Regions from separate parts of the Brevibacterium sp. 2SA genome, predicted to be linked through region 2. Evidence: riboswitches for the same ligand, from Rfam matches in the RefSeq annotation. Region 2 holds a riboswitch; the other holds the start of a gene.
What was found. Region 2 has a riboswitch for thiamine pyrophosphate ahead of FFS20_RS10790 (TenA family protein). Riboswitches for the same ligand answer to the same signal wherever they lie in the genome.

Region 1: it holds a riboswitch for thiamine pyrophosphate, as region 2 does, so the genes downstream of both, FFS20_RS08000 (ECF transporter S component) here and FFS20_RS10790 (TenA family protein) in region 2, are expected to answer to the same signal.

Annotation. Positions count from the first base shown of each region.
Region 1 is NZ_SCMW01000016.1:1,701-17,213, forward strand. Features, by position in the region: gene FFS20_RS07960 (cytochrome c-type biogenesis protein CcmH) at 276-440, shown strand; gene FFS20_RS18300 (MFS transporter) at 475-930, opposite strand; gene FFS20_RS07965 (MFS transporter) at 837-1,859, opposite strand; gene FFS20_RS07970 (MarR family transcriptional regulator) at 1,961-2,368, shown strand; gene FFS20_RS07975 (putative quinol monooxygenase) at 2,532-2,852, shown strand; gene FFS20_RS07980 (biopolymer transporter Tol) at 2,863-3,171, opposite strand; gene FFS20_RS07985 (hypothetical protein) at 3,241-3,783, shown strand; gene FFS20_RS07990 (energy-coupling factor transporter transmembrane component T) at 3,788-4,609, opposite strand; gene FFS20_RS07995 (ABC transporter ATP-binding protein) at 4,620-6,122, opposite strand; gene FFS20_RS08000 (ECF transporter S component) at 6,122-6,751, opposite strand; TPP riboswitch at 6,777-6,885, opposite strand; gene FFS20_RS08005 (universal stress protein) at 6,966-7,928, opposite strand; gene FFS20_RS08010 (DUF4916 domain-containing protein) at 8,115-8,654, opposite strand; gene FFS20_RS08015 (MmgE/PrpD family protein) at 8,978-10,474, shown strand; gene prpB (methylisocitrate lyase) at 10,474-11,379, shown strand; gene FFS20_RS08025 (bifunctional 2-methylcitrate synthase/citrate synthase) at 11,376-12,497, shown strand; gene FFS20_RS08030 (enoyl-CoA hydratase/isomerase family protein) at 12,500-13,288, shown strand; gene FFS20_RS08035 (Ppx/GppA phosphatase family protein) at 13,345-14,310, shown strand; gene FFS20_RS08040 (glycerol-3-phosphate dehydrogenase/oxidase) at 14,518-15,513, shown strand, end outside.
Region 2 is NZ_SCMW01000027.1:24,962-40,474, forward strand. Features, by position in the region: gene FFS20_RS10785 (dihydroxyacetone kinase subunit DhaK) at 1-995, shown strand, start outside; gene FFS20_RS10790 (TenA family protein) at 1,036-1,680, opposite strand; TPP riboswitch at 1,704-1,808, opposite strand; gene FFS20_RS10795 (alpha-L-glutamate ligase) at 1,816-2,826, opposite strand; gene FFS20_RS10800 (VOC family protein) at 2,917-3,279, shown strand; gene FFS20_RS10805 (alpha/beta fold hydrolase) at 3,334-4,260, opposite strand; gene FFS20_RS10810 (HutD family protein) at 4,370-4,903, shown strand; gene FFS20_RS17955 (hypothetical protein) at 5,104-6,657, shown strand; gene FFS20_RS10820 (Cmx/CmrA family chloramphenicol efflux MFS transporter) at 6,884-8,053, shown strand; gene FFS20_RS10825 (DNA-formamidopyrimidine glycosylase family protein) at 8,074-8,919, shown strand; gene FFS20_RS10830 (primary-amine oxidase) at 8,962-10,866, opposite strand; gene FFS20_RS10835 (TetR/AcrR family transcriptional regulator) at 10,975-11,607, shown strand; gene FFS20_RS10840 (helix-turn-helix domain-containing protein) at 11,613-12,545, shown strand; gene FFS20_RS10845 (APC family permease) at 12,649-14,202, shown strand; gene FFS20_RS10850 (aldehyde dehydrogenase family protein) at 14,309-15,513, shown strand, end outside.

The DNA of each region.
Region 1 (15,513 bases), on a different contig from region 2:
GCACCATTGCCGGACCGCGTGTCGGCCTGCTGCTCCGCGATCGCTCGACGCGCTCTGCGCGACTGAGCGCCCCAGCGAGGTGGATTCCGCTCGATTCTTCGGCGCTTCTCGAATCGGATCCACCTCGCGGGGAAGCACACCGCTGTGCGCTAGCGCCAGTCTCGGCCACTGCGCTTCGCTGATGCTGTGTCGTCAACCGTCGAGCCGCCTCCGTACCCCGGCGTGTTGACCACAGGCGACGTTGCTCGATAGCGTCGACGAGGAGAGGAGAATCCATGACCCGAGTGCTGATGGTGATCTTGCCGGTGCTGGCCGGTCTGTGCTTCGTCCCCGCGATAGTGCCGGCCGGTTCCGGGTTTGCGCTCTGGCTGTGGGCTCTGGGCTTCCTTCTGCTCATCGCCGCCCTCGTCATCGCCGTTCGGCGCGCCCGGCGCGACTGAGCGCGGCTGGCCCAAATCCGGGTCTGACAGGGCCTCATTCTCTGTGCTGCCGCCTCAGAGCCGCGCGACCGGGAACGGCGAACGCGACGATGAGACCGAGGACGATGATCGCTGCGATCCCTGTCATCGCGACCGTGAGCGTCGGCCCTGCTGCTGCGGTCGTGAGGTTGATGAGCACGGCGAGTCCGATGGCCCCGCCGATCTGCTGACCGGCCGTCGCGACGCCTCCGGCGTATCCCTGCCCTGACTCGTCGATGCCCGTCGTCGCGGTCGCGAACATCGTCGTGAACACGACACCCTGGCCGAGGCTGAACAGCAGGGCGAGGCCGAACACCAGCGGCCACGGCGAACCGTCGTCGACGAGCGCGGCGAAGCCGGCGACCCCGAACAGCCCGATCACCTGCCCCGTGACCATCGTGGTCCGCAGGCCGGTCCGGGTCGCGAGGCGACCGCCGAGAGTCGTTCCGACGAGCACGCCCACGCAGGGCACGACGAAGGCGAGTCCCGTGGCGAGGGGGGGGTGAGGCCGCGCGTGTCCTGGAAGTAGAGCGTGAGGAAGTATGCGGTCGCTCCGAAGCCGGCCATGAAGAGGAACGTCGACGCAGTGCCGGCGGCCAGGGGCCGGTGGCGGAATTTCGCCGGATCGAGCAGGGGCTGCGCGGTTCGGCGCTCAACGATGAGCAGGGTGATGAGTCCGAGGAAGCCGGCACCGAGGCAGCTGAGCGTCGGTGCCGTCGCCCATCCGTCCTCGGCGGCGAAGGTGAGTCCCATGACGATGAGGATCGCCGAGGCGGTCGTGAGGATCGCCCCGGGAACGTCGAGTCGCCGCAGGCTCGGGTGGCCGGTATCGGACGGCACCGCGCGCACAGCGAGGACGACGATGACGAGGATGAGCGGAATGTTGATCGCGAACACCGACCGCCACCCCCAGGCGTCGGTGAGCACCCCGCCGAGGATGGATCCGAGGACCATTCCGGTCGACCCGGCGGCTCCCCAGATGCCCAGGGCGCGGTTGCGGTCCGACCCCTCACGGAAGCCGACGGTGAGCAGTGCGAGGGTCGAGGGAGCCAGTGCCGCACCCCCGAGTCCCTGGATGCCGCGTCCTGCGATGAGCATCCATTCGGCGACGGCGAATGTCCCCAGCAGGGAGCCGAGCGCGAAGAGTGTCAGCCCCGTGAAGAACATCCGCCTGCGGCCGAGGGCATCGGTGAGCCTGCCGCAGAGCAGGAGGAACCCGCCGAAGGCGATGGCATAGGCGCTGACGACCCATTGGAGCGTCGGCGCGGAGAATCCCAGAGACGCGATCTCGGGCAGGGCGACGAAGACGATGTTGTAATCGAGGCCGATGAGCAGCTGGGCGAGACCGAGAGCGGCGAGCAGGCTCGTCCTCGAGCGTGCGGGGGCGTGCGTCGTGGGCATTGGCAACCTCCATATAATCCGAGTTCGGATAATACGAAGTCTAAACACATAGTCCGAGTTTTGACTATATGAATTCGGATGAATTCTGCTATGATCGCCCCATGAGCGGAACCGAGAGCGATGTCGAACTCTGCGGCCTCGTGGCGCGCCTCAACCAGCGCCTCGATTCGCACATCCGCCGCGTCGCCGACACCCTGGGGATCACGGCCTCCCAGGCGATCGCGCTGCGCGAGCTGGGGGAGCCGATGCGCCTGACCGAGCTCGCCGAGCACATGAGCTGCGAGACCTCGAACGCGGGATACGTCGTCGATCGCATGGAGGACCAGGGGCTCGTCGAACGCCGGCCGCACCCCAGCGACCGACGGGCGAAGCTCCTCTCGCTCACCCCAGCAGGTCAGCGGTGCCGGGCCAATGTCCTCGACGCCCTGTCGGACCAGGCACCCGTCGACGCGCTCACCACCGAAGAGCGCGACAGCCTCGTCGCATTGCTGCGCCGCGCGACGGCCTGACCGCCGGCGCGGTGCCCCGCGCGACTGAGCCCACCCCGATGAGCGCTCGGACTCGTCAAACCTCTGTGATCGTGATTGGGTGGAGACATGGCCGACCGGCCCAGGCGACCGTGCCTGAGACCCGGTGCGGTCGGACCACCGTCACCACGCGCAGAGGAGAATCATGATCTTCATCGTCGTCAAGTTCGACGTCAAGCCCGAGAACGCGGAGTCCTTCCCCGAGGTGGTGCGCGACTTCACCGAGGCGACCCGCGCCGAACCCGGCAACCTCTGGTTCGAATGGTCGCGCAGCCTCGAGAAGCCCAACGAGTACGTTCTGCTCGAAGCGTTCACCGACGACGGTGCCGAGCCGCATGTCAACAGCGATCACTTCGCCGCCGGGCTCGAATCGATGCGCCCGCTGCTCGCCTCGACGCCGAAGATCGTCTCCCGCAAACTCGACGGCGACGGCTGGGACGAGATGGGCGAACTCGTCATCGACTGACGAGGTCAGCTCAGCGATCGAGTTCGCTCAGCGCCTCCTCGGCGCGGGCGAGCCGGTCGGCACGCGGCATCTCCCACCACTTCTCGCCCCGCTCGCCGAGGCCCCGCTTGGCGACGCCGACGCGCTCTCGAGCCGCCCGCAGGGCTGTGTCGTCGGCTGCCGTCTTCGCCGACCGCACCGCGTTGCGGGCCCGCCCGAGGTGGCTCTTCAGCTGCTCGACGAGAGCGTCGGGAAGTGCGGGATCGGTGCGCCGCCACCGTCGTCCGCGCACGACGAGCCACTTCTCGTCCTCGGTGTACCCATCCGCATCCGTCACGATCGCAGTCTAAGCCGCGCAGTCTGTGCCGCTCGGCCGAATCAGCGCGCCCTGGCTGGCTACACTGACACCATGGTGACGCGAGCACAGAACATCGAGTCCATCGAGAAGGCCCTCGGCGAGCCCTGGGCGCAGACCCGTCAGCGGCTTGAAAAGGCCGGGGGCAAGGACGCGAGCCACAAGGAACTCGCCGATGCGCTCTACCCGCAGTTCGACGGCGTCGTCGACAACCACGGCTGGTGGGTCCAGGGTGCCGTCGTCGCCTACGAGCAGGAGATCGGCCGACGGATTCCCGGTCAGCGCGCCGACGGCACCTTCGACGTCGCCGTCTCCCGCACCGTGACCGGACAGCGCGGAGACGTCATCGACCGCTTCGCCGCCCTCGTCGACGGCTCACTGGGCGGGGTCGCCCTTGACGGTGAACCCCGCCCGTCGACGACGGCGAAGCGCTCGTTCTGGCGCGCCGACCTCGCTGACGGGACGAAGATCGAAGCAGCCGCCGAACCGAAGGACGACGCGCGCACGCGCCTCACCCTCACCGCCTCGAAGCTGCCGAGCGCCGAGTCGCTCGAGGAGTGGCGGGCACACCTCAAGGACCTCATCGCCGAGGTCTGAGACCTCAGCCTGGAATGATCGGGTTCCACGTCCCGAGCACCAGCGCCGAGGCGACCGCGACGACTGCGACGACGACGGCGAGGACGAGGACGACCGCATCAGCGGTGCCGAACGTCGAGCGCCTGCGCCACGTCCTGCCCGGCCGCCCGAACGCCCGTCCCTCCATCGCCATCGCCAGGGTCGTGCCACGGCGGATCGATTGGACGAGGAGGACGAAGATGCCTGCGAAGAGACTGCGGGTGCGCCGCAGGATCGACCCGCCGGCGAGTCCTCTGGCCCGTCTGGCCATCGACAGGGTCTGCCATTCGAGGACGAGGAGGCCGAGGAGGCGACTGGCCGCGAGGATCGAGATGACGACGGTCTCGGGCAGGCGCAGGTGCTGGACGAGGGCATCCGAGAGGTCCCTGGGATCGATCGCCGAGGCGAGGACGACGAGCGGGATCGCCAGTGCCAGGGCGCGCACGAAGATCGCCGCAGCCGACTCCAACGACCCGGTCGTCATGAGGATCGGACCGACGTCGACGACGGTGGCTCCCGTCTTCTCGGCGAGGATCGCCGTGCCCCATGCGGCGAGGAGCGCCCCGACTGGCAGGAACCACAGCCGTGTGAGCGCCGCCTTGAGGTCGAGCCCGGTCAGCGGCAGGGCGAGGAGTGAGAACCCGAGGATGATCCCCGCGGAGACGACGTCGATGCTCAGCAGCGCTCCGACCATGAGGATGAGTGCGACGGCGATCTTCGTCAGCGGGTTGCAGCGCACGAGCGCCGTGCGGCGCACCACGGGGATGAGCTGACCCGGATCCTCGACGGTGACGCGCTCACGGGTCATTGCTGCACTCTCACTCAACGCGCTCACCCCGCAGAGTCTGGGCCGCCGTGCCGAGCGTGAAGCGGCGGGCCCCGATCGCGTCGAGGAAGTCGAGGTCGTGGCTGACGGCGACGACAGCGCTGCCGTGGTCGAGGACGTCGAGGAACAGGGCGACGAGTCCCGCCCACGTCAGCGCGTCCTGCCCGAACGTCGGCTCATCGACGATGAGGACCTGGGGGCGCGGAGCGATCATCGCCGCCACCGACAGGCGACGCTTCTCCCCGCCGGAGAGACCCTGCGGGTGGGCGTCGGCGATGTCGGCCAGTCCCAGGGTCTCGAGCAGCTCGGTTACCCGAGCGTCGACCTCGGCCGTCGACCAGCCGGCCAGTCGCGGACCGAGGGCGAGCTCATCGGCGACGCTGGACTTGAGGAACTGATGCTCGGGTTCCTGGAAGACCATGCCGATGCGCGGGGCGAGGAACTTCGAGGGCCACGTGAACGGCCGTGCCTCCTTCGCCCCGGCGGCAAGCGGCCCCGCCGCACGCACCACGCCGGAGAACTCGGGGATGAGGCCGGCCAGGGTCAGTGCCGTCGTCGACTTCCCGGCCCCGTTGGCGCCGACGATGCCGAGCGCCTCGCCCGCCCGCACCTCGAGGTCGAGATCGGTCGCCGCGGGCACGGTCGCCCGTGGTCGGGCGACGCTCAGGCGCTCACCGACGAGCACCGGGGACCCGAGCCGGTCCTGTGCTCCGGTTCGCGCGGGCACCGTCCAGCGGTCGGTCGCGGTGGGGGACCCGGATTCGGGCAGCCAGATCCCGGTGGCCTTGAGCACCTCGGTGAGTGCCGGATCACCGAAGACCTCATCAGGGGTGCCGTGGGCGACGATGCCGGCGCGGCCGAGGACGATGACGGTGTCGACGTCGTCGCTCCACAGGCCCACCCGGTGCTCGACGACGATCATCGTCGCCGCAGTGGACTCCTGGACCGTGAGCACGGCATCGCGGACGGCCCTCGCCGAGACGGGGTCGATGTTGGCCGTCGGCTCGTCGAGGACGATGACCTCGGGTGCCATCGCATGGATCCCGGCGAGCGCGAGCCGCTGCTTCTGGCCCCCGGACAGTGCCGCCGTGGGGTGGGACTGGGGAAGGTCGAGGCCCATGGCGGCCAGGGAGGCGTCGATCCGCGCGTCGACCACCTCGGCGGGCAGACCGAGGTTCTCCATTCCGAACGCGACATCGTCACCGATGCGGGAGAAGATCACCTGCGAATTCGGGTCCTGGAGGACGAGCCCGGTGACACCTCGGCGGGGGTCGGGCGCGGCCTCGCCGACGAGGAACTCACCGCCTGACTCCCCGGCCTCGGTGGGCAGGACCCCGGCGATCGCATGGAGGAGCGTCGACTTCCCCGCCCCCGACGGGCCCAGGAGGAGAACCTTCTCACCTGGGGCGATGTCGAGGTCGACGGGGCCGACGGCGAGGCTGTCCCGATCGGCGTGCCGCCACGAGTATCCGTGGGCGCGGATCGGCAGGCCCATCAGCGCACGCGGCCGGAGGCGAAGGAGCTCAGCGCCCCGGTCTTGGCGATCGCGCGGTAGGCGTACCAGGCGCCGATGCCGGAGATGACGACGCCGGAGATCATCGCGCACACCGCGTAGGCGAGCTGGAAGTCGAACTGCCACTCGGCGTTGTAGAGGATGTTCTCGCTCACGGCCATGAACGCCGCGGCGACGAGTCCGGACAGCGCGGTCACCCACAGGGTGAACTTCCGGTAGCCGAAGGCGGCGAAGACGAGTTCGGCACCGAGGCCCTGGAGGAAGCCCGAGAGCAGCACCGTCGCCCCGAAGTGGGAGCCGAGGACGCCTTCGACGGCGGCGGCGAGGAGTTCGCACAGCAGCGCGGCCCCGGGTTTGCGGATGATCGCCCCGGCGAGCGGTCCGGCGAGCACCCAGAGGCCGGCGATGAGGCCGATCGAGGGCGGGAACGCCTGGAAGGCGAGTTCGATGCCCTTCCAGCTGGCGGCGAGCACCCAGAAGATCAGGCCCACGGCGATGCCGAGGACCGCGGTGACGACGTAGTCGACGACCCGCCACTTCTTCGTCGGCGGGGCCTGGGTGAATGCCGGTGCCGTCGTCGAGCGGGAACCGGGCGTGGTGGTGTTCGGCATAGCGCCTCCTCGTGTCTCAAGGAGGGGTAGAAGAGTCTCGACTTCCTTCGGCGGTGCTAGCCGCATCAGGTTCGAGGGTCTGCAGCGTCATCTGCACTCTCAGCGCCCTTGGCGGCGCTCCCCTGTCGTGTGCGCTCCACTGTACAACACCTGACGATCCCCGGCACCGCGCGTCTGCGGGGCCGGGGATCGTCAGGTGCGGTGGGGGAGGGACTCAGGCCGGGACGACCATGACCGGGCCTTCGGCATGGTGGAGGACCCCGCGGGAGACCGATCCGAGCAGAGCGGACTTCACGGCTCCGCGACCCCGAGTGCCGAGGACGGTCAGCTGCGCGGTCTTCGTCGCCGCCGACAGCAGCACTGCGGCATCGCCGATGAGCGCCGAGGTGGACACCTGGAGTCCGGGGAACTGGCTGCGCAGCTCTTCGGCGTCCTTGTCGAGTTCGGCTTCGATCTGCCGCTGCCGGCGATCGGCGACGTCACCGCCGAGTTCGAGCTCCGGGTACCAGTAGAGCCATTCCTCCCCGGACGGCAGCACTGTGACGATCTCCAGATCGGCGTTGCGCGAAGCGGCCGCCTCGGCGGCGGTGAACATCGCGATCCGCGCGCCCTCGGACCCGTCGACGGCGACGACGACCGGGCCGCTCGTGTCCCCGCGGTGCGCCGAATGGCGGGGGACGACGATCGTCGGGCAGTGGGCGTGCGGTGGCAGGGCCGTCGAGACCGACCCGAGCATGCGGCCCATGAAGCCGCCGCGTCCGCGGGCGCCGACGATGATGACATCGGCGTTGGCGCTGAGGTTGACGAGGACACCGGCGGCGTCACCGGATTCGACGGCGTACGTCACCGGACCGGGATGGTCGGCAAGGAGTTCGGCCGCCTCGGCGAGCGTCTTCTCCGCTGCCCGCATCGCGGCTTCGTCCTCGGGCTCGGACGGGATCGAGGCCATGTTCGGGTAGATCATCAGGGGCATCGTGAAGGCCGTGACGACGGTGAGGGGAACACCGCGGTGCAGCGCCTCGGCGGCGCCGTAGCGCAGGGCAAGGGCTGCGAGCTCGGATCCGTCGAAGCCGACGAGGACGCCGAGGTTGTCGGTGAGTCCGGACTCGGAGGCGCGGGTGTCGGTCGGTCGGGCCTCGGCCGGGTTCGCGGCGGACGAGCGGGAGTCAGCAGTCATGGCAGTCCTTCCATCGGGGCCTGACCAACCCTGACGGGGACGACGGCCCCGAAAACCGTGTGCCGTCCTCGTCGCCCTCAGTGTACCCAAGTGTTTTCTACGCCGTGTAGAAGACCGCGAGGCGGACGGATTCCTCTCGCGTGCGGCGCGTGCCCGCGTCCGGGGTGACGCCGGGGGAGGGGTGCCTCAGACGGCGAAGCCGAGGTAGCTCAGGGCCGAGCGGATGATGTGCTCCTGGCCGTGGGAGAGCTCGGCGACGATGTCGGAGCGCAGCGCCTCGGCGGGGGTGAGCCAGTCGAGGCTGAGCGCATCGGCGCGCGGGGTGCACTCGCCGCGGACCTCCATGACGAAGCACATCGAGATCGCGTGCTGACGCGGGTCGTGGAGGAGCGAGGTGCCCTCGGTGGGGAAGTACTCGGCGATATGGAACGGGGCGATGGCCGGCGGGACGACGGGCAGCGCCATCGGGCCGAGGTCGTTCTCGGCATGACGGAGCAGGGCCTGGCGGATGCTCTCGTGGTAGCGGATGCGTCCGCCGACGACCTCGCGGCCCAGGGTGCCGTCGTCGAGGCGGCGCAGCAGGAGGCCGATCTGCTCGACGTCTCCGGCCTCGCCGACGCGGACCGGAATGGCATTGACATAGGGGATGGGGAGACGGCGGCGAAGCTGGGCGAACTCGTTGTCGTCGAACCAGTTCTCGTCGAAGTCGAGGGCAGTGCGGGTCATATCCCGATTGTGTCACAGTTCACCTCGCCCGGCGGCGGTCGCGGGCCTGCTCCGGCGGTGGTCGAAGGCCTGCTCGGGCAGCGTCGTCACCACTGGGTCGGACCTCCCGGCACAGCCCGCCCACCTCGGCGTTCGCCTGCCGGGTCACCCGGGGTGGTGTCGGGCGTCACCGCTCGGGTAAAGTATCTTGATGTCAAGATAAAACTCTGGCCGGGCCCGCGGACGCAGCAGTGACGTGGCCTACAGTTGAGACAACCACTCCCCAGGCCTGCAGCGGTCGCGACATGGCCAGCGGCGGTCAAGGACGATTGAAGGGATTGCTCATGATTGATCATGAAGTCCGTACCCACAAGAGCTCAGAGAACCTGGCTCGTGAAGACCAGCTCGCCTGGAAGATCGCAGAAGTCGCCTCCGACACCACCCCGGTCGATGCCGACGTCACCGAGATGGTCATCAACCGCGTCATCGACAACGCCGCCGTCGCCGCCGCCTCGGTGAACCGCTCGGCTCCCACCCACGCCCGCGAACAGGCGCAGGCGCACCCGCTGCGCCCCGGCGCCACGATCTTCGGTCTGCCGCTGGGCGACCGCTTCTCCCCGGAATGGGCGGCCTGGGCCAACGGCGTGGCCGTGCGCGAACTCGACTTCCACGACACCTTCCTCGCCGCCGAGTACTCCCACCCCGGCGACAACATCCCGCCGGTCCTCGCCGTCGCCCAGCACATGGGCATCGCCGGTCCCGACCTCATAGGCGGCATCGCCACCGGCTATGAGATCCAGGTCGACCTCGTCAAGGGCATGAGCCTGCACGAGCACAAGATCGACCACGTCGCCCACCTCGGGCCCTCGGCGGCCGCCGGCATCGGCGCGATGCTCCACCTGCCCACCGAGGTGACCTTCCAGGCGATCCAGCAGGCCCTGCACGTGACGACGGCGACCCGCCAGTCGCGCAAGGGCGAGATCTCCTCGTGGAAGGCCCACGCTCCGGCGTTCGCCGGCAAGATGGCCGTCGAAGCCATCGACCGCGCGATGCGCGGCGAGGGTGCGCCCAACCCCATCTACGAAGGCGAGGACGGCTTCATCGCCTGGATCCTCTCCGGCCCCGAGGCCCGCTACACGATCCCGCTGCCGGCCAAGGGCGAGGCCAAGCGCGCGATCCTCGACACGTACACGAAGGAGCACTCCGCCGAATACCAGGCGCAGGCGCTCATTGACCTCGCGCGCAAGCTCGGCGGGGAGATCGAGGATCTCACGAAGATCAAGCGGATCGTCATCCACACCTCCCACCACACCCACAACGTCATCGGCACCGGCGCCAACGATCCGCAGAAGATGGATCCGCAGGCCAGCCGTGAGACCCTCGACCACTCGATCATGTACATCTTCGCCGTCGCGCTCGAGGACCGCGGCTGGCACCACGAGGACTCCTACACGCCTGAGCGCGCCGCGCGCCCGGAGACGGTGAAGCTCTGGCACAAGATCGAGACGACCGAGGATCCCGAGTGGACCCGCCGCTACCACTCGACGGATCCGAACGAGAAGGCCTTCGGCGGTCGCGTGGAGATCGAGTTCGAGGACGGCTCGACGCTGACCGACGAGATCGCCGTCGCCGACGCGCACCCGCTCGGCGCCCGCCCGTTCGTCCGTGAGAACTACGTCGAGAAGTTCCGCACCCTCTCCGAGGGCATCCTCACCGACACCGAGCAGACCCGCTTCCTCGACCTCGCCGAGAACCTCGAGAACCTCGACGCCGCCGGCGTCGGACAGCTGAGCTTCACCGTCGAGGGCCTCACCCACAGCGGATCGAAGGGAATCTTCTGATGCTCGGCGCCACCGCCACTCCGGCCGAGCGCCGGAAGCAGTTCCGCGACCTCCTCGCCGGCAGCGAGATCGTCCAGTTCCCCGGCGCGATCAACCCGCTCAACGCCCAGATCATCGAGCAGACCGGGTTCGAGGGCGTCTACATCTCCGGGGGTGCGTTCTCCGCGGCGATGGGACTGCCCGACATCGGACTGACCACACTCACCGAGGTGGCCGACCACGGTCGGGCGATCGCGCGGGTGACGAACCTGCCGACGTTCATCGACGCCGACACCGGGTGGGGCGAGGCAATGAACGTCGCCCGCACCGTCCAGGAGTTCGAGGACGCCGGCCTCTCCGGCATGCATCTCGAGGATCAGGTCAACCCGAAGCGGTGCGGCCACCTCGACGGCAAGGAGGTCGTCACCACGGCCGAGATGAACCAGCGCATCGCCGCCGCGGTCCGGGGCCGCCGGGACGAGAACTTCGTCATCTGCGCCCGCACCGACTCCCGCGCCGGCGAGGGACTCGACCGGGCGATCGACCGGGCGAAGGCCTACGCCGATGCCGGCGCCGACATGATCTTCCCCGAGGCCATGCGGGACCTCAGCGAATTCGAGCGCTTCGCCGCGAGCGTCGACGTGCCGATCCTGGCGAACATGACGGAGTTCGGCAAGAGCGAGCTCTTCACGACCCAGCAGCTCGCCGACGTCGGGGTGAAGATGGTGATCTACCCGGTCACGACCCTGCGTCTGGCCATGGGTGCGATCAAGTCGGGGCTGCAGACGATTCGGGACGAGGGGACTCAGGTCAGCCTCGTCGAGCGGATGCAGACCCGCGCGGACCTCTACGACACCATCGACTACGCCGCGTACAACGAATTCGACTCGGCCGTATTCAACTTCTCACAGGAGGGTCACCAGTGACCGAAGAAATCAAGAAGGGACTCGCCGGCGTCGTCGTCGACACCACCGCGGTCTCGAAGGTAGTCCAGGAAACGAACTCGCTCACCTACCGGGGCTACCCGGTGCAGGAGCTGGCGGCCAAGCGCAACTTCGAGGATGTCGCCTACCTGATCTGGAACGGCGAACTGCCCACCGAGGAGCAGCTGGCGGAGTTCAAGGCCCGCGAGCACGCCCAGCGTGAGATCTCGCCCGAGCTCGTCGACATCATCCTCGGCCTGCCCAAGGACGCCCACCCCATGCACGTCGTCCAGACCGCGGTCGCCTACCTCGGCGCCGTCGACCCGGACGCGGACTCGGAGGGGGAAGAAGCCAATCTCGCGAAGGCCGAGCGCCTCTACGCGCAGCTGCCGACGATCGTCGCGATCGACCACCGGCGCCGGCACGGCCTCGACCCGGTCGCCCCGACCACTGACCTCGACTATGCCGCGAACTTCTTCAAGATGGTCTTCGACGAGATGCCCGCCGAGGAGGTCGTGCGCAGCTTCGACATCTCGATGATCCTCTACGCCGAGCACTCGTTCAACGCCTCGACGTTCACCGCCCGCGTCATCACCTCGACGACCTCCGACCTCTACTCCGCGGTCGCCGGAGCCGTCGGGGCGCTCAAGGGACCGCTGCACGGCGGGGCGAACGAAGCGGTCATGGCGATGCTCGAAGAGGTCGGCTCCGCCGACCGGGCGTCGGCGTGGATCGACGATGCGCTGGCGCGCAAGGCGAAGATCATGGGCTTCGGCCACCGCGTCTACAAGAACGGCGACTCGCGCGTGCCGACGATGCGCAAGGCGTTCGAGGAGATGGCGGCGGTCAAGGGCGCGAACGATCTGCTCGACCTCTACAACACGTTCGAAGAGGACTTCGTCTCCCGCAAGGGCATCTACCCCAACCTCGACTACCCCTCGGGGCCGGCGTACCACCTCATGGGCTTCGACACCGATCAGTTCACGCCGATCTTCGTCATGTCCCGCATCACCGGGTGGACGGCGCACATCCTCGAGCAGCAGGCGAACAACGCCCTCATCCGTCCGCTGAGCGCGTACGACGGCGAGCCGCAGCGCGAAGTCCCCGACGCCAGGGGCTGAGCATGAGCGCGGACGAGCCCTATCGTCCGACCGCACTCGAGGGTTTCGACTTCACCGTCACCGGTGGGGTCGGAACCCTCGTTCTGACTCGGACGGACAAGCGCAATGCGCTCTCGCGCGCGATGTGGCGGGCCCTGCCGGAGATCATCGCCGGGGTCGACGCCGATGACTCGATCGGCGCGCTCATCATCACCGGCGCCGGTGGTCACTTCTCCGCGGGCTCCGACATCGCCGACCTCGACGTGCCCATCGCCGATTTCTGGCAGCTCAACTCCGCCGCCGAAGCGGCGGTGGCGGGCTCCCGGACCGTGACGATCGCGGCGATCGAAGGCAACTGCGTGGGCGGGGGCACGGAGATCGCCGCGGCCTGCGACATCCGCATCGCCGCCCCCGGGTCGAAGTACGGGGTGACCGCGGCCAAGCTCGGCCTCGTCTACCCGCCCGGCCCCACCGAGAGTCTCGCCCGGGTCCTCGGGGACGCGTGGGCCAGGTATCTGCTGCTCACCGCCTCGATCGTCGACTTCGACCAGATGCACCGGCTCGGGTTCTTCCATGAGGTCGCCGAGGCGCCGCTGCGTGCCGCACAGGCGCTGGGGGAGCGGGTCGCCGGTCTCTCCCGGCTCAGTCAGCTCGGGGCGAAGTCCGTCCTCGGCGGCACGCTCTCCGACGACGTCGCGCCGCCTCGGTGGCTCGATGAGGCGTACCGGGCGGAGATCGCGCGCGGACAGGAGGCGTTCTTCGCCAAGCGGACACCCGAGTTCGGGTTCGGCGTCGGCGACTGGCAGGACTGAGGGCGCAGCCGCCGCGGGAGGTCAGTGCAGGCTGATCTGCGGGATACACTGAGCCAATGCGCCTCGCAGTCCTCGATATCGGTTCCAACAGCGTCCACCTCCTCGTCGTCGACGCTCATGTCGGGGCACCCCCGCTGCCGGCGACCTCGCACAAGGAGGTCCTGCGGCTCGCCGAATACCTCCGGCCCGACGGGTCGATCGACGAGGCCGGTCAGCAGCGGCTGCGGGACTTCGTCGCCGAGGCGGTCGAGATCGCCGAGGATCAGGGGGCCGAGCAGATCCTCGCGTTCGCCACCTCGGCGGTCCGCGACGCCCCCAACGGGGAGGCGCTCATCGCCTCGATCAGCGACCAGCTCGGGGTCACCCTCAACGTCATGTCCGGCAGGGACGAGGCACGCGTGACGTTCCTCGCCGCCCGCCGCTGGTTCGGGTGGTCGGCCGGCAAGATCCTCCTCCTCGACATCGGCGGCGGTTCGCTCGAGATCGCGGCCGGTCAGGACGAGTACCCGCAGGCGGCCGTGTCCGTGCCGCTCGGCGCCGGACGCACGTACGCCGACTTCATCCCCGACCCGATCCCGACGCCCGAGGACATCCACCGGCTGCGGAAGTACGCGCGCTCCCAGATCGGCCGGATCGCCGGAGACATCAACCGCGTCGGCACCCCCGACCACGTCGTCGGGTCCTCGAAGACGTTCCGCTCGCTCGCCCGGATCGCCGGCGCGGCCCCGAGCGGCGACGGCATCTACGTGCCCCGCAAGCTCTTCCGCCGCGACCTGCCCGGCATCATCGACACCCTCTCCAGCCGCACCCCCGAGCAGCGGGCGACGCTGCCCGGCGTCTCCGAGGCCCGTGCCGGCCAGGTGCTCGCCGGGGCCATCGTCGCCGAGGCGGCCTTCACGATCTTCGACGTCTCCGTCATGAGCATCTCCCCGTGGGCGCTGCGCGAGGGCATCATCATGCGCAAACTCGACTTGCTGGATTCGGCGGAGGCCACCTCGGCGATGCGCGCAGCCGCGGATTAGGTCACGGTTCGACTCCGGCTTTCGACAATGGCCGGAATCACCCTCTCTGCGGTTCCCATTTGTCTCCGCCGCCTGCTAGCTTGAGATTACCGGCCGGTCACCTCGGCCGTATCTCGAACGGGGCCTCGCGCCCCGAATCCTGGAGGCAAGACGGCAATGCGAAACGGCGAGCTATCCCCCTCGTTCCGTGAAGAGTCCCTGTCCGCGATGGCAGCCACGACGCCCGAGGATCCGCTCGACGTCTTCGTCGTCGGCGGCGGGGTCACCGGGGCCGGCGCCGCCTTCGACGCGGCCACCCGCGGACTCAAGGTCGGCGTCGTCGACGCCCACGACTGGGCCTCGGGCACGTCCTCCCGCTCGTCGAAGCTCATGCACGGCGGTCTGCGCTACCTCGAGATGCTCGACTTCAAACTCGTCGCCGAGGCGCTCAAGGAACGCGACCTGCTGCTCACGCACACCGCGCCCCACCTCGTCGAACCCGTCGCCTTCGTCTTCCCGTTCGAGCACCGCCTCATCGACCGGGCCTTCATCGGCTCCGGTGTCCTCCTCTACGACACGATGGCGACCCGGCCCGGCCGCAAACGCGCCGTGCCCATGCACCGCCACCTGGGCAAGAAGACGCTGAGCGCGCACTTCCCGGGCCTCGCCGACGACGCCGCGGTGGGAGCGCTCGAGTACTACGACGCGAAGGTCGACGACGCCCGCTTCGTCATGACCCTCGTGCGCTCGGCGGCGAGCTTCGGGGCCGCGGCGGCCAACCACGTCTCCGTCATCGACTACCTCCACGACGGCGACCGCGTCATCGGCGTGCGCGCCCGCGACGGCATCTCCGGCCGCGAATTCGACGTCTACGCCCGCCGCACCATCCTCGCCGGGGGAGTGTGGACCGAACAGCAGCAGGACCTCGCGAAGGCCGACGCCGGGCTCAAGGTGCTCGCCTCGAAGGGCGTCCACATCACCGTCGACCAGGACAAGATCAAGGCCGACCCGGACACCGGCATCATCTCGAAGACGGAGAAGTCCGTCCTCTTCGTCATCCCCTGGGACGGCTACTGGGTCATCGGCACCACCGACACCCCGTGGAAGGAGGACGTCGCAGCCCCCGTGGCGACGTCCGACGACATCGACTACCTCCTCGAACACGCCAACGCGATCCTCGAGAACAAGCTCACCCGTGACGACGTCATCGGCGTGTACTCGGGT
Region 2 (15,513 bases):
GGATGTGCCGTGAGCTCCTCGCCGCGGTTCCCGGCACCCCGGCCGACGGCGACCTCCTCGTCCTCGTCAACGGCCTCGGCGCGACGACCCAGATCGAGCTCCTCAACGTCTACGACGCCCTCGGCGCCGCGCTTGAGACCGCAGGCGAGTCGATCGCCGCCTCCCTCGTCGGCAGCTTTGTCACCGCGCTCGACATGACCGGGTTCTCCCTCACCCTCACGCGCCTGCAGCCGTCCTGGCTCGACTGGTGGACCGCCGCCTCCCGCACCGCGGCGTTCCCGGCACTCGGCGGTGAGCCCACGCACGCCGAGGCGGTGGCGACGACAGCGGCGACGCGGAGTGCGCAGGAGCCGACGGCTCCCGCCGTCTCTCTGCGGCAGCGGACGGCAGCTGGTGGGGACGCGGATCTCGAGACCGCTGTGCTCCGTCGGTTCGCCGAACTCGTCGAGGAGCAGCACGCCCACCTGACGGAACTCGATCAGGTCGGCGGTGACGGGGACTTCGGGGACAACCTCCGCGGTGGACTGCGCCACGCGACTCGACTCGTCGACTCCTCCGAGGCCGCGGGCTTCGCCGCGGCCGAAGCGGCATTCCTCGGCGGCGTCGGCGGCACGAGCGGACCGCTCCTCGGACTGCTCTTCCAGGAGCTCAGTGCCGGTTACGCCGAACTCGACCCCGACACCCACCGCGAGACCGCACAGGTCCTCTGGGAGCGGGCGACGGCGGCCGGATGCGAGGCGATCCAGCGCGTCGGCGGCGCAGAGACCGGAGATCGGACAGTCGTCGACGTCCTCCATCCCACCGCCTCGGCGTTCGGGAAGGGATTCGCCTCAGCCGCGCAGACCGCCGCCGAGGCCGCACAGGCGACGGCCGACATGCAGGCGAGGCGGGGTCGGGCGAGCTACGTCGACGGCCGTGGAGCCGGCACCCCCGACGCCGGGGCCGTGGGCATCTCGCTCCTCTTCTCCGCTGCCGCCGAGGTCTACGAGAAGTAGCCTGGCCGGTACGAGAGGCAGCCTGGACCCGGCAGCGCGGTCACCGGTACGCCTCGTCGAAGAAGGCGCGCTCGAGCCCGACGGCCCGCTGCCACAGATCGGCCAAGCGCTGCCGGGCGGCGGCCGACGCCGCATCGTCCCCGCGCGGGTACACCCGTTCGAGTTCGTCGACGAGGAACTGCACCCAGCCGGTGAAGGCCTCTCCGCGGTGGAGGTCGATCCAGTCGGTGTGGAGGTCGCGGCTCGGCATGGCTCGATCCTGCTCACCCCACTCGAGATAGAGCCATTCGGCGATGACGAGGACGACGAGGACGTCGGGATACGACGCCGCGGCGACCGCCTCACGCATGACACCGCGGAACCCCGCGGTCACCTCGGTGAGCTGGGGATCGGTGTAGTCCGCAGGCTCCACCCCCACCTCGGCGAAGGCGCGGAGGAAGTACGAATCCTCATCGGCGGCGAGGAACCCGAGCTGCTGGGCGAACCGGAGCTTCGCGGAGATGGTGTCGGCGTGGGCGACGCTGGCGCCGAGCATCGAGAGGAAGTCATCGAAGAACTGATAGTCCTGGACGAGGTACTTCGCCATCACCGCGTCGTCGACGGTGCCCGCGAAGAGCTCGGCGACGAACCGGTGATGGGTCGCCGCGGTCCACTCCGCTTCGGCACTCGCCCGCAGTCCGGCCACGGCCCCGCCGGTCGCGACTGTGATCGTGATGAGCCTCCATCTTCCTCCGCCGGTGTCACCCGGATCAGGTTCAAAGGGTCTGCGTGCGCACTCTCAGCGCCGGTCGCGGCGCTCCCCTGTGGTGGTTGAAGACTATCAGCCGACGGGTGCCGCCTCCGCTGCGTCACGACGAACGGCTGCGAGCTTCGCGCCGAGCACCTCGGCGATCCGGACAGCGGCAGGCTGGCGGCCGGCCGCACGCTCCCCGGCCTCGACCCCGGCGTTGTAGTTCGTGTTCGTGTTGATGTCGTAGACGACCTGCCGGCCATCGGCCGTGTCGATGAACTCGACTCCGGCGAAGTCGATGCCGAGCTCGGTCAGCAGCGCCTCGAGTCGACCGATGAGCGGGGTGTCGGCGGTGATCTCCTCGCGCCGGGTGAACTGACTGCCGCCGAGGCTGCCGGCCGTGCCCGGAATGACGCAGGCATCGGCGGGGCAGAGTTCGAAGGATCCGGCGGAGACGTCGACGGCGACCGCGTAGTGGAAGCGGCCGCCGATGAACTCGGCGCGCGTGATGAACGGCGCGGCCGGCTGCAGATACTCCTGGACGAGGGTGATGCCGTCGATCGCCTCGGTGGACCCGCCGGGGGCGAAGTCGGCCACCGCTGCCTCGAGCTCGGCGTGCGAGTCGAAGCGGCGCACGCCCAGTCCCTTGCCGCCCTGGTTGTGCTTCGTGATGAACGGGGGCGTGAACCCGGCAGCCACCTCGGTGATCGCCGCTGATCCGAAGGCCGCCGAGGTGGTCGGCACGTCGATTCCGTGCGCGGCGAGGGCGCGGTGCTGGCGGATCTTGCTGACCTCGAGCTCGAGGACCTGCGAGCCGTTGACGACGGCGCGGCCGGCGGCCTCGAGCCACGCGAGGACCGCTCGCCCGTACTCCTTGACGTGGGGGTCGGTGCGGGTGTGCGAGGATGCCGAGAGTCGGGACCAGAAGACGCCCTCGGGCGGGGCGGCGGCGAGGTCGATCGCGGCACCGGGCAGCAGCCATTCGACGAGCTCGACGCCGAGTTCAGCGAAGGCGTCGGCGAACGGCGGGATCCACTCGGGATTGTCGTGGATGACGTAGACCGCGGGACCGTCCGCGACCGGCAGGGTGTGCGTGCTCATCGATGTCCTCTCATGGGTGTATTGCTCAACAATTCTATCGAGACGGTGATTCCCTGGGTCGTGTCGGCCCTGCGGCGTAGACTCGGGACCATGGCTATCGCAAAGCAGCCCGTGGTCGTTCTCGATGCTCCGGATGCTGGTGAGCTCGCCCAGTTCTACGGCGAACTCCTCGACTGGCAGGTCCGCGTCGACGACGACGGCACATGGGCAGAGATCACGTCCGATTCCTGGCCGCCCATTTGCTTCCAGCAGGTCGAGGACTACCACGCCCCGAGCTGGCCCAGCCAGGAACACCCGCAGCAGATGCACATCGACGTCATGGTCGATGACCTCGATGCCGCCGAGGCGCAGGTCATCGGACTCGGCGCCGGGAAGGCCGCCGTCCAGCCGGGGGAGACGTTCCGCGTCTTCCTCGACCCGGCCGGTCACCCGTTCTGCCTGTGTGTCAACTGAAACACTGCGTCAACTGAAACGCTGCGTCAGCTGAAACGCTGCGTCAACTGAGGCTCAGTGACGCCGGAGACCCAGCACGTCGTCGACGGCGTCGACGACGGCATCGGGGCGTTCATGGGTGATGAGGTGCCCGGCATCCTCGAGGACGACGAGCGTGCCCTGCGGCATCGCGTCGGCGATCGCGGCCGCCGCCGCGTTCTGCCGCGTGCGCATCCTCCGCTCGAGCAGTCCCCGCTGCCGGCCGCCCTGGAGGACGACGCCGGGCACGTCCGGTCCGCCGTCGCGTTCGAGCATCCGGATGAGCGCGATCGACGAGGTGACGTGCCGTTCCTCGCTCAGCGCCATGCGCATCGCCCGCTGGGTCAGCGAGTCGCGCCAGAACAGGGCGAGGTCTGCCTCGGTGATCTGCGGTGATGCCCCGTCGGGCAGGAGCGTCCGGGTGAAGCGATCGCCCTGGCCGGCCCGGATGAGCAGCGACCCGAGCCGCATCGAACCGGCGTTGAGGGCTGCGACTGCGGGGGAGAGGATCGCCGAGGCGGTCGCATCGACGAGCACCATCCCGGCGACCCGGTCGGGGTTGAGGTGCGCGAAGAATCTCACGATCGGTCCGCCCCAGCTGTGGCCGACGAGGACGACCTGCTCGTTCCCGGCGACCCGGTCGACCACCTCGGCGAGGTCATCGACGATCCGCTCGAGACTGCGCGGACTCCGGTCGTCAGCGCTGCCGCCGATGTTCGAGCGGTCGTAGGACACGGTGCGGGCGCGGGTGGCGACCTCCCGTTGGATGTGCGTCCAGGCGGCGGCCGAGGCACCCATGCCCGCCTCGAAGACGACGCACGGACCGGGCGCATCACCTGCGGTGACGGTGCGGATGCGACGGCCATCGGTGAGCGTGACGACCTCCTCGGTGAGGCCGACACCGGGATCGAGGTGCGGCGAGCCTGACATGTCAGACGAGTCAGGGCGGGGTTGAACGGTCATCGCTGCTTCCTTGCCGGAGGTCCGTGTGCTCCCAGGCTAGCCCCTCGCCCGTGATGGCCGCTGACGAGGAGGCCGCGCTGACGACGGGAGGCGACCTACGATGGACGGCATGGAGATCATCGCGTCGTTCGTCGATATCGTCCCTGTTCCCTGGGCCAACGGCGCGGGCGAGACGACCGAGCTCGTCTCCCTCGACGCCTCCACGGCGCTCACCCCCGACCGGCGTCCGTGGCGGCTGAGCATCGCCCGCCTCGAGCGGACCGGTCCGTTCTCGTCCCTGCCCGGCCTCGACCGGACGTTCCTTCCCACCGACGCCGAGGTGGTCCTCGACATCGCCGGCACCGCGCACCGGGCCGGCCCGGGATCTCCGCTGCGCTTCTCCGGGTCCGACGCCGTCGCGCTCACCGACCTCGCGGGCCCGACCTTCGCCGTCAACCTCATGGTCGTCGCCGATGAGGCGGCGCTGCCGCCGCTGACGATGACCCTCGATCCCGAGGCGGCGGGGACGAGTGAGTCCGCTCGCCCGCGGTTCGCACTCGCCCTCGCCGACGGTCCGGATTGGCGCCGCTTCGATCTCCTCCGCCTCGGCGACGGCGATGCCGTGGGGCCGGGGGACCGCCTCGGCGGGATCGGATTCGCCTGACGCCTGACGAATGACAAGGTTCCTGGACAAACCATGTCAGTCGGCTGTTCCGCCCGTCACACGACCGCGCATCGGTCCAGGTCATGGGGGACGGGGCGGAGATCGGCTTCCAGACGGTTCACAGGTTCAGGGGACCCCGGTCAGCGTCTCCGGACCTCGGCAGAGAATACTGGGGAGAGTCACACAGTCTTGGAGGTACGTTGGCGCCGCAGAACAGAGATCCGCACGACCAGAACGATCCCGCAGCGGGATCGACTCCGCAGGAGAGCCAGCCGTCCCAGGCCCTGCCGATGGTCACGGAGGAGATGACGGCTGCCCATCAGCCGGTCCTGCCGCCCAACCCGATTCGCCGTGACGCTCCCGCCACGGAGAGCCGGCCGACGCAGACCGAGCCGGTCGACGCCCAGCCCACGGCAGCACAGCCGACGAGCACACAGTCGACATCCGTCGCGCCCGCAGTGGCCGCGGAGACGACGAAGCTCGACACCGCCGACGGCGACGGGGACACGGACGAGAAGAAGGAGAAGGGCGGCAACGGGATCTCCGCGACCCAGCTGCTCGCCGGCGCCGGTGCGGCCGCGACGTCGTCGATCGTCGGCGGTCAGCTCGGTGTGGCCGGAACCGTCATCGGGGCGGGCATCGCGAGCATTGTCACTGCGCTCGCCGTCAGCCTCTACAGCAAGAGCCTCGAGAAGGGCAAAGAGGCGGTTCGGGAGGTCGGGTCGAAGCTCGCTCCCGCCGTGAAGAAGGGCGCGACCCTCCCACTCGTCGGCCCTGGCGCCGGTGCCCCCGGCACCGCGAACCCCGACGCTCCCGGCACCGGCCAGAACGACAGCGGTACCGGCCAGAACGGCAGCGGCCAGCCCGGAACCGACCAGACTGCCGTCTACGGTACGGTTCCCGGGAGCACAGCACCCGGCAGCACAGCACCCGGCAGCACCGCACCCGGCAGTACGGCACCCGGCAGTGCGGACCCGGACGCCACAGCGGTCTACGGTGCGGTCGACGGCGATCCGTCGCGCACCGACTCGGCGTTCGGCAACCTCGACGAGACGGAGGCGAACACCGAGGCGGCCGCGGGCACGGACACCGACGACGAACCGAAGTCGTGGCTGCAGAAGCTCAAGCGCAAGCGCGTCCTCTACCCGGTGGCCATCGGCGTCGCCGCGTTCGGCATCGGCCTCGGCGGCGTCGTCATCGCCGAGAACCTCACGCAGGCCGACATCTCGCCGGGCACCTCGCAGATCTCGCGCTCGGTGACCGGTGACTCCGGCAGCGGCGACGAGTCCGGATCGTCATCGAGCGACGGCGGCAGCGACGGCGGATCGAACTCCGGGAACTCAAGCGGGGAGAGCGGCAGCAGCGACAGCAGCTCCTCGACGTCGGCGGAGAGCGATCAGAGCTCGACCTCTTCGTCGAACAGCGACCAGACCGGTGCGGATCAGGGCACGAACTCGAGCAGCGACACGAGCGGCACGTCCTCGGACACCTCGGGGTCGAGCAGCTCGAGCTCGGACTCCTCGTCGACCTCGGACGGCTCGGGCAGCAGCACGAGCGGCGACTCGGGAACCTCCGGCTCGGGCAGCAGCGGCAGCGGCTCGGATTCCGGTGGCAGCGGGTCGAGCAGCGGCGGGTCCGGATCCAGTTCCGGCTCGAGCGGCAGCGGCTCAGGCGGATCGGGCGGTTCCGGCAGCGGCGGCTCCGGGTCCGGCAGCAGCGGCTCCGGCGGCAGTGCCGCCGGCTCCCAGGGCTGAGCCGCTCCGGGGCTCAGCTAGCCCCGGAGCTCAGCTCGCCCCGGAACCCGGCCAGGCCCCGGGACGTTGCTGTTCCACCACGCCCCCATTAGCCTTGGACGCGTGAGCACACCAGAAGCATCCAGGACCGGGCTGTCGGCACGCCGATAGCCCGGAGATCCTCATCCCGGCACCGGCAGTGCCAGACGGTTCACCCCTTACGCTGCTGTGTCCGAAAGGCTGCTTCATGCCTGTGCTGCTCTATCTCCTTGCCCTCGCCGTGTTCGCGCAGGGCACCTCCGAATTCGTCCTCGTCGGTCTGCTCACCGACATCTCCCGTGATCTCGACGTCTCCCTCGCCGAGGCGGGCCTGCTGACCACCGCATTCGCCGTGGGCATGGTCGTCGGCGCCCCGGTGATGGCGGCGGCGAGCCGCCGGTTCTCGCCGCGGTCGGCGCTGACGGGCTTCCTCGTCGTCTTCGTCCTCGCGCACGTCGGCGGTGCGCTCACCGACTCGTTCCCCGTCCTCGTCGCCACCCGCAGTCTCGCCGCTGTCGCCAATGCGGGGTTCCTCGCCGTCACACTCGCGCTCATCCCCCGACTCGTCGCCCCCGGGCGGCAGGGACGGGCGATCGGGGTCGTCCTCGCGGGGACGACGCTCGCGCTCATCGCCGGGGTGCCGGCAGGGGCGTTCCTCGCCGCCGGCTTCGGCTGGCGGTCAGCGCTGTGGGTGATCGCCGCACTCTGCGTGCCCGCTCTCCTCGGTGTGCTCGCGGCCGCCCCAGGAGGGACCGCGCACGCGGGCGAACGGATTCCGCTGCGCGCCGAGCTCGCGACGCTGCGCTCCCCGGACCTTCTCATCGTCATCGCCGTCGCGGTGCTCGTCAATGCTGCGACGTTCGGCGCGTTCACCTATCTCGCGGCGATCGCCGAGGCGGCATTCGGACTCTCCGGGGCTGCCGTGCCGGTGCTTCTCGCAGTGTTCGGCATCGGCGCCTTCTGCGGGGTCAGCATTGCCGGACGGTTCGCCGATGCGCAGTGGAGGCGGCTCCTCTGGGTGCTCGGCCCTGTGCTCGTGCTCACCTGGGTCGGGGTCGCCCTCACGGTCACGGGGCCGGAGACGGACGGCCGCCTCGGCGCGGTGATGTTCTGGGCGCTCACCCCGCTGGTCGGATTCCTCTCGTTCGCGACCGGTAGCACTCTCATTGCGCGCATCGTCGCCACTGCCGCCGGTGCACCTGCGCTCGGCGGATCGTTCGCGACGGTCGCGCTCAACCTCGGTGCGGCGGTCGGACCCATCCTCACCGGGCTCGCCTTGCAGCGGTTCGGTCCGGTCGGGCCGTTCGGCGTCAGCGCCGTCTGCGCAGGTCTCGGTCTGGTCGTCATCCTCCGGCGGCTCGCCCTTGTGCGCGACTGAGGCGGGGGCATACTGGACTCATGCCGGAACTGCCCGAGGTCTCAGCGCTCGTCGACTTCCTCACCCCGCGTCTCGTCGGTGAGTTCATCGCGCAGGTCGACATCGCCGAGCTCTCGCTGCTCCACACCGCCGACCCGCCGCTCGACGCCGTCATCGGACTCGAGATCACCGGGGTGAGGCGGGTCGGCAAGGCGCTCGTCATCGACTTCGACGGGCTGTCGCTGGTGTGCCGATTCGCGCGCGCCGGCTGGCTGGTCTGGCACGATGCCGTTCCGTCGGCGCCGGTGCGGATGGGAAAAGGGCCGTTGGGGATGCGGGTCACGCTCGCTTCTGGCTCAGGGTTCGACCTCACGGAGGCGGGGACGAAGAAGAACGCGTCCGTGTCCCTCGTCCGCGACCTCGGCGACGTCGCTGCGCTCGCCGGCGCGGGTCCCGACGCCCTGGAGATCACGGCGGAGCAGTTCGCCGCCGCGCTCGCCAGCACGACCTCGCGGATCAAGACCGTGCTCGACGATCAGAGCGTCGTCGCGGGAATCGGCAACGCCTTCTCCGACGAGATCCTCCACACCGCGAAGATCTCCCCGTTCGCGACGGCGAACAAGGTCGATGCCGAGGCTGTGTACGCGGTGATGACCTCGGTGCTCGGAGCGGCACGGGACGCGCTCTCGGGGCTGCCCCCGGCGAAGATCAAGTCCGCGAAGAAGAAGCTGCTGCGCGTGCACGGGAGGACCGGTCAGACGTGTCCGGTGTGCGGCACGACGATCGCCGAGGTCTCCTTCGCCGACCGGTCGCTCCAGTATTGCCCCGGATGCCAGACCGGTGGGAAGCGACTGAGCGACCGGCGCATGGACCGCCTCCTCAAATAGCGGCGGCTGACGGTGCAGTGATCCCGTCGGCGATGCTCCCCCTCACTCCGCGCAGCAGTGGCTGCCGGACTCGGGGGCCGGCACGTCGAGGACCGGCGAGCGGTCGAAGAAGCCCTCGGGGCGCAGCTTGAAGCCGACGGTGTCGACGGGCATGATCGGCCAGTCCTCGACGCGCGGGAAGTGCGTGAGCCCGAAGGTGTGCCACACGACGATGTCCTCACCGTCGACGCTGCGGTCGGCTTGCGTCCACGTCGGCAGACCGGCATGACCGGCGTGCTGGTTGGGAAAGTCGCCGGTCGGGTACCGTTCGTCGACGTCGTACTGGCTCACCCACAGCGCCTTCGACGCGAACGTCGCCCGCTTGTGGACCGAGGATTCCTCGGCGGCGAGCAGCGTCGGCAGGCCGGCCGGGTGGAGTTTGTAGGCGACGGGTTCGCCGAGGCGGTTGATCGACTCGGGATTCGACACCACCCACGTCCTCGCCACCGACTGGTCGGCGTCGCGCTGGGCCTCGAGCTCCGTGGCGAGCAGGGTGCGCTTGCGGGTGAAGGCGTTGCCGCGCGGGTTCTCCTCCGAGACCGGCAGCCGGACGACGTCCTCCTCCTCGACCCGGCAGCCACCGCCGTCGAGGGCGAAGTCGAGACGGGCGCCGAAGAGATGCTGGTGGAACGGGGCGCCGAGGCCCGGCGCGATCTCCGAGGCGAACTCCGTCGACCCGTGCGGCAGCGCCGAGGTGAAGACCACGCCCGTCGCCTTCGCCTCGAACTCGATCGTCCCGTCGAGGTAGAGGTACCAGTAGAAGCCGTAGTCGTAGTTGCCGACGGTGGTGAAGAACGAGACGACGAAGCGCCGATTGCGCCGCGTGTAGGCCACTCCCGACCACAGATCCGAGTGCTTCGCGAGCACCCCGGCGTCCTCTTCGTGCATGCAGATGCCGTTCCGGATCTGCCGCGGCTCGCCGAGGTTGTTGACGACCCACGGGGAGAGGTAGGTGATGTCGCCGAGGCAGTCGCACCCGAGTTCGAGCGAGTTCGCCCACTGGCCGACGAGGTATTCGCCGGTGTCGAAGTAGTTCTGCCACGACCGCACGGGGGAGGGGTCGCCGTAGGGGACGACCATCTCCGCGATCGCCGCCCGGTCGAGGATCCGCCGGGTCTCATCCCCGTCGGTGAAGGCGATGTTGTGGAGGACGAGGCCCTCGCGCATGTCGAAGCCGACGTCGAAGGACCACTTCTCCCAGTCGATGTGGTTGCCTTCGGTGACGGTGAAGCTCGGTCCCTCGGGCTGGGTGATTGAGATCGGCTTCTGCGTCGTGCGCAGCGGACCGGTGAGGTCGGGGTCGGTGTAGTTGCCGTGCTCGGCCGGGATGGGCACGTCCTCAAGGTCGAGGACCTGGTCGACGCTGCGGTTCGTCACATCGACGTAGGCGACGAGGCCGTCGATGGGGTGCGCCCACGCGCTGTCGGACGGGTGCTGCTGGTGGAAGGCGAGCCCGCGGAGGATCCGCCGTCCCGCCTCATCGGGGTATTCGAAGACACCGGCCGACAGGGGCGCGACCCTGACCTCGTCAAGGGCGAGACCGCGTCGGGCGATCGCCTCCTGCCACGCGGGATCGGCGGCGAGCACCTGCTCGACGACCTCGAACTCCTCTTCCATGACGGGGAACTCACCGGCGACGGAGGAGTCGACCTCGGTGACGGATTCGACGCTGCGCCGGGTTGCGGACACGACGATGTCACGGGCGGTGCCGGCCTCCTTGTCGCTGACGAGGACGCGGAACCGGCGGTCGACATGGGTGGCATCGCGGGGTGTTCCGCGGACGGGATCGAGGAGGCCGAGGTAGGCGATCCGCGCCGCGGCGGGGAAGAGGTCGGCCTCACGGAGCGTGTCGATGACGGTCGTCATCTCGTCATCGGTGGCCAGGGAGTAGGGGGTCTGGGCAGACATCGTGCACCTTTGCATTCCGAGGGTTCACTGCATTGCGGGGTTGGCGTGAGCCGGATCACGTTATAATCTACACTCGTAGGAAATAAAGTCAATGGAGATGGAGCAACGGTGCCCAAGATCGTCGACTACGCCCAGCGTCGCCGCGACATCGTCGAGGCGACGCTGCGGATCATCGCGCGCCAGGGCCTGCCGGGAGCGACGATGCGCGACATCGCCGCCGAGGCCGGATTCGCCAACGGCGTCGTCAAGTCGTACTTCGGATCGAAGGCCGACCTCCTCGCCGCGACCTACGTCGATGTCTATGAGGCGACGAATCGCCGCGTCGTCATCGCCACGGCCGGGCGCACCGGGCTGACCGCCCTGCAGGCGTTCGCCGCCGAGGTCGTTCCGCTCACCCCCGAACTCCGCGACGAGGCCCGCGTCGTCCTCTCCTTCCTCGCCGAGGTGGCCCAGGATCCCGTCCGGGCCCGCGAGGTCCGCGCGACGATGGCCCGCTGGCGCGAGTGGATCCGCGGGTGGCTCGCCGAGGCGGCCGCTGCGGGAGAGATCTCCGACGACGTCAGCATCGACGTCGAGACCGACATCCTCGTCACGTACCTCTACGGGGCGCAGACGACGTCGATCCTCGGCGGGGAGAGCTTCGACTTCGAGGGCTTCCGGACTCAGCTGAGCTACCTCATCACGCGACTCGGATCCACCGGAACGCGTGAACCCCGGACAACAGCACAGGCAGGCAGGTGAGAGCGATGACGCTGCTGGAGAGCACGGCCGCGGACTTCGACGATTGGCGGAGCCTCGTCTCCGACTCGTTCGTGCCCTTGGAGACCGAGCCGCAGCGCCGCGGCGGCTTCGCCGGGTCGATCAGCGCCCGCGACTACGACGCCGTCGTCATGTCCCACATCTGCGCGAACCCCCACGCGGTGCTGCGCACCCCGCGGCTCATCGCCGGTGGGGGAGAGGACTACTACAAGGTCTCCCTCCAGGTCAGCGGGCATGGTCTGCTCATACAGGACGGCCGGGAGGTGCCGTTGGCCCCGGGCACGCTCGCCCTCTACGACACCTCCCGACCGTACACGCTCAGCTACGACACCGACTCGACGTCGTACGTCATGATGTTTCCCCAGTCGCGGGTCACCCTGCCGCAGGACAGCGTCGCTCAGCTCACGGCCACGGCGATCGGAGCCGGCCACGACCTCGGCGCCGTCGCCTCGGACGTCATCGTCCGTGCGGGCACGCTGCTGCCGACCCTGACCCGCGCAGTCGGGATCCGGTTCGCCGGGAACATCGTCGACCTGCTCACGACCGTCATGGCCGATGAGCTCAGCGTCGGCGCCGAGGTGCCCGATGAGCGGCAGCAGCTGTGGGCTCGGGTGATCGCCCACATCGACGACCACCTCGGCGATCCGACCCTGTCACCGGCGACGATCGCGGCGGCGCACTTCATGTCCGTGCGCGCCCTCCACCAGCTCTTCGCCGGTGGCGAGAGCGTGGCCGGGGAGATCCGGCGCCGGCGCATCGACCGCTGCCGGATCGACCTCGCCGATCCCCTCCAGAAGCACGTGCCCGTCGCGGCCATCGGTGCGCGGTGGGGGCTGCCGGACCCCGCGCACTTCTCCCGACTCTTCCGCAAGGTCGTCGGCCAGCCGCCGGCGGTCTACCGGCGGACGCATCTGGGCTGAGCTCTGTGCACGGGAGGTCAAGGGGACTGCTCGGAAAGCCAAGACGCGCCGGTCCGCGGTGCGGCAGGGTGAGGAGAACAATGACGTCTGTGAGGTGAACGACATGAGCGCTGCCACCGGGAACTCCCACGGCACCGGCCAGTCCAGCGGCCCTGGTGGTCGAAGCGGCACCGGTCACCCAAGCGAATCCGGGCGCTCGCACGGTCACGGGCCGGCGGCTGCGAGCCTCGATGCGCGGCGGATCGGCACCCCGGCACTCGTCTTCATGATCATCGCCGCCTCGGCGCCGCTGACGGTCGCCGCCGGCGGACTGCCGAGCAACTTCGCCGTCACGGGGCTCCTCGGGATCCCGCTGTCGTTCATCGTCCTCGGCGTCATCCTCATCCTCTTCGCGATCGGCTACGGAGCGATGAGCCAGCACGTCCACAACGCGGGAGCGTTCTTCGCCTACATCGCCAAGGGGCTGGGCAAGCGGATCGGCGTCGGAGCCGCGCTGACGGCGCTGATGTCGTACAACGCGATGCAGATCGGCATCGTCGGGATGTTCGGCTTCGTCTTCTCCTCACTCCTGAACTCGTTCTTCGGGCTCACCGTCTCGTGGGTCGTGTGCGCGCTCATCGGCTGGGTCGTCGTCGGTCTCATGGGCATCGCCCGGGTCGACTTCTCCGCGAAGATCCTCGGCATCATCGTCACCACGGAGTTCCTCGTCGTCGTCATCTACGACGTCATCGGACTCTCGAACAGCCCCGAGGGCCTGTCGACGGCCGGCTTCGTCCCCGGTGACCTCTTCGTCCCCGGGATCGGCGCGGTGCTCGCGTTCTCGATCGCGGCGTTCATGGGCTTCGAGTCCGGGGCGATCTACAACGAGGAGGTCAAGGACCCCAAGCGCACGGCCGGACGGGCGACGATCATCGCGGTGTGCCTCATCGCCGTCTTCTACGCCTTCTCCGGCTGGGCGATGGTCATGGCCGAAGGTCCCTCGCAGCTCGTGCCCCGCGCCCAGGAGCTCGGCCCCGACCTCATGTTCGCCTACCTCGGCGAGCACGCCCCGGTGTGGTTCGTCGACCTCGCGAACCTCCTCTTCCTCACCTCCCTGCTCGCCGCTCTCGTCGCATTCCACAACATCGTCGCCCGGTACTTCTTCGCCCTCGGCCGCGACCGGGTGCTCCCGTCGTTCCTCGCCCGCACCTCACGGCGTTCGGGCGCCCCGGTCGCCGGATCGCTCACACAGTCGGCGCTCGCCCTCATCGTCATCCTCGTCTTCGCGGCCGCCGGCGCCGGCAGCACGGACCCGCTCTTCCCCGTCGTCACCCTCTTCACGTGGCTGACGAACATGGGAGCGTTCGGCCTCGTCCTCCTCATGGCGCTCACCGCGCTCGCCGTCATCGGGTTCCTCCGGACCCAGCGCGGGGAGTACTCGACGTGGGTTCGGCTCATCGCCCCCGGCATCGCGGCCATCGGACTCTTCGTCCTCTTCTTCGCGATCGTCGCGAACTTCGACGTCCTCATCGGCACGACCGAGCCGACCGTGCTCTCGTGGCTGCTGCCGCTCCTCGTCCTCGTGCCCGGGCTCATCGGCACCCTCTGGGCCTACTGGCTGCGCGGCAGCCGGCCCGAGCTCTATGCAGGAATCGGATCCGGTGGAAGTCTGGGATGAGGACCTGGATGAGAACTTCCGATCCTGACCGCCTGCTTCCGCCTGACCGCCTGCTTCCACCTGACCGCACCCGTCCCACTCACCGAATCCGAACCGAAGGAGCATCATGAGCACCGACCTCACGACCTACGATGGACTGCTCGCCGCGATCACCGACCCGGCGGGTCGCGAGATCACCGACCCGGCGACCGGCGATGTCATCGGCCGCACCCACGAGGGCACCGTCGCCGACATCGACGCGGCGGTCAGCGCCGCGGTCGCGGCGCAGCCGGCGTGGGCCTCGCGCCCCGTCGCCGAACGCAACGACCTGCTCAACAAGGCCGCCGACGCCGTCGAGGCCTCCGCCGAAGCGCTCGCGCAGCTGCTCTCCCGCGAGGCGGGCAAGCCGCTCAACGGGCCCAACGCGCGCTTCGAGGTCGGAGCCTGCGCGGCATGGCTGCGGGCGAACGCGGCCTTCGTCCTCGAACCCGAGACTCTCGTCGACGAGGACGGCACGCACGCCGAACTCGTCTATGACCCGGTCGGCGTCGTCGGCGCTGTCGGTCCGTGGAACTGGCCGATGATGATCACCGTGTGGCAGCTCGCTCCGGCCCTGAAGATGGGCAACGCCGTCGTCGTCAAGCCCTCGGAGTACACCCCGCTGTCGGTCCAGGGCCTCATCGCCGTGATCAATCAGGTGCTGCCCGCCGATGTGCTCTCCGTCGTCGCCGGTGACGGGGCCGTCGGTGCGGCGCTGACCGACCACGACGACGTCGACAAGATCATGTTCACCGGCTCGACGAAGACCGGCCAGGCGATCATGCGCTCGGCCGCCGACAACCTCGCCCGGCTCACCCTCGAACTCGGCGGCAACGACGCAGGCATCGTCCTCGAGGACGCCGACCCCAAGGCGATCGCCACCGATCTCTTCTGGGGTGCGTTCATCAACACGGGTCAGACCTGTGCGGCGATGAAGCGACTCTACGTGCCCGAGTCCCTCTACCAGGAGGTCTGCGACGCCCTCGTCGAGGTCGCGGCGCAGATGCCGATGGGTGTCGGCCTCGATGAGAACAACGTGCTCGGTCCCCTGCAGAACAAGCAGCAGTACGACATCGTTGCCCGGCTCGTGCAGGCGGCGAAGGACGGGGGAGCGACGGTGCTCGTCGGCGGAGACCCGCAGGAGGGGCAGCCGGGGTACTTCTACCCGACGACGATCGTCGCCGACATCGACAACGACAACCCGCTGGTGGCCGAGGAGCAGTTCGGTCCCGCCCTGCCGATCATCAAGTACACCGACCTCGATCAGGCGATCACCTGGGCCAACGAGCTCGA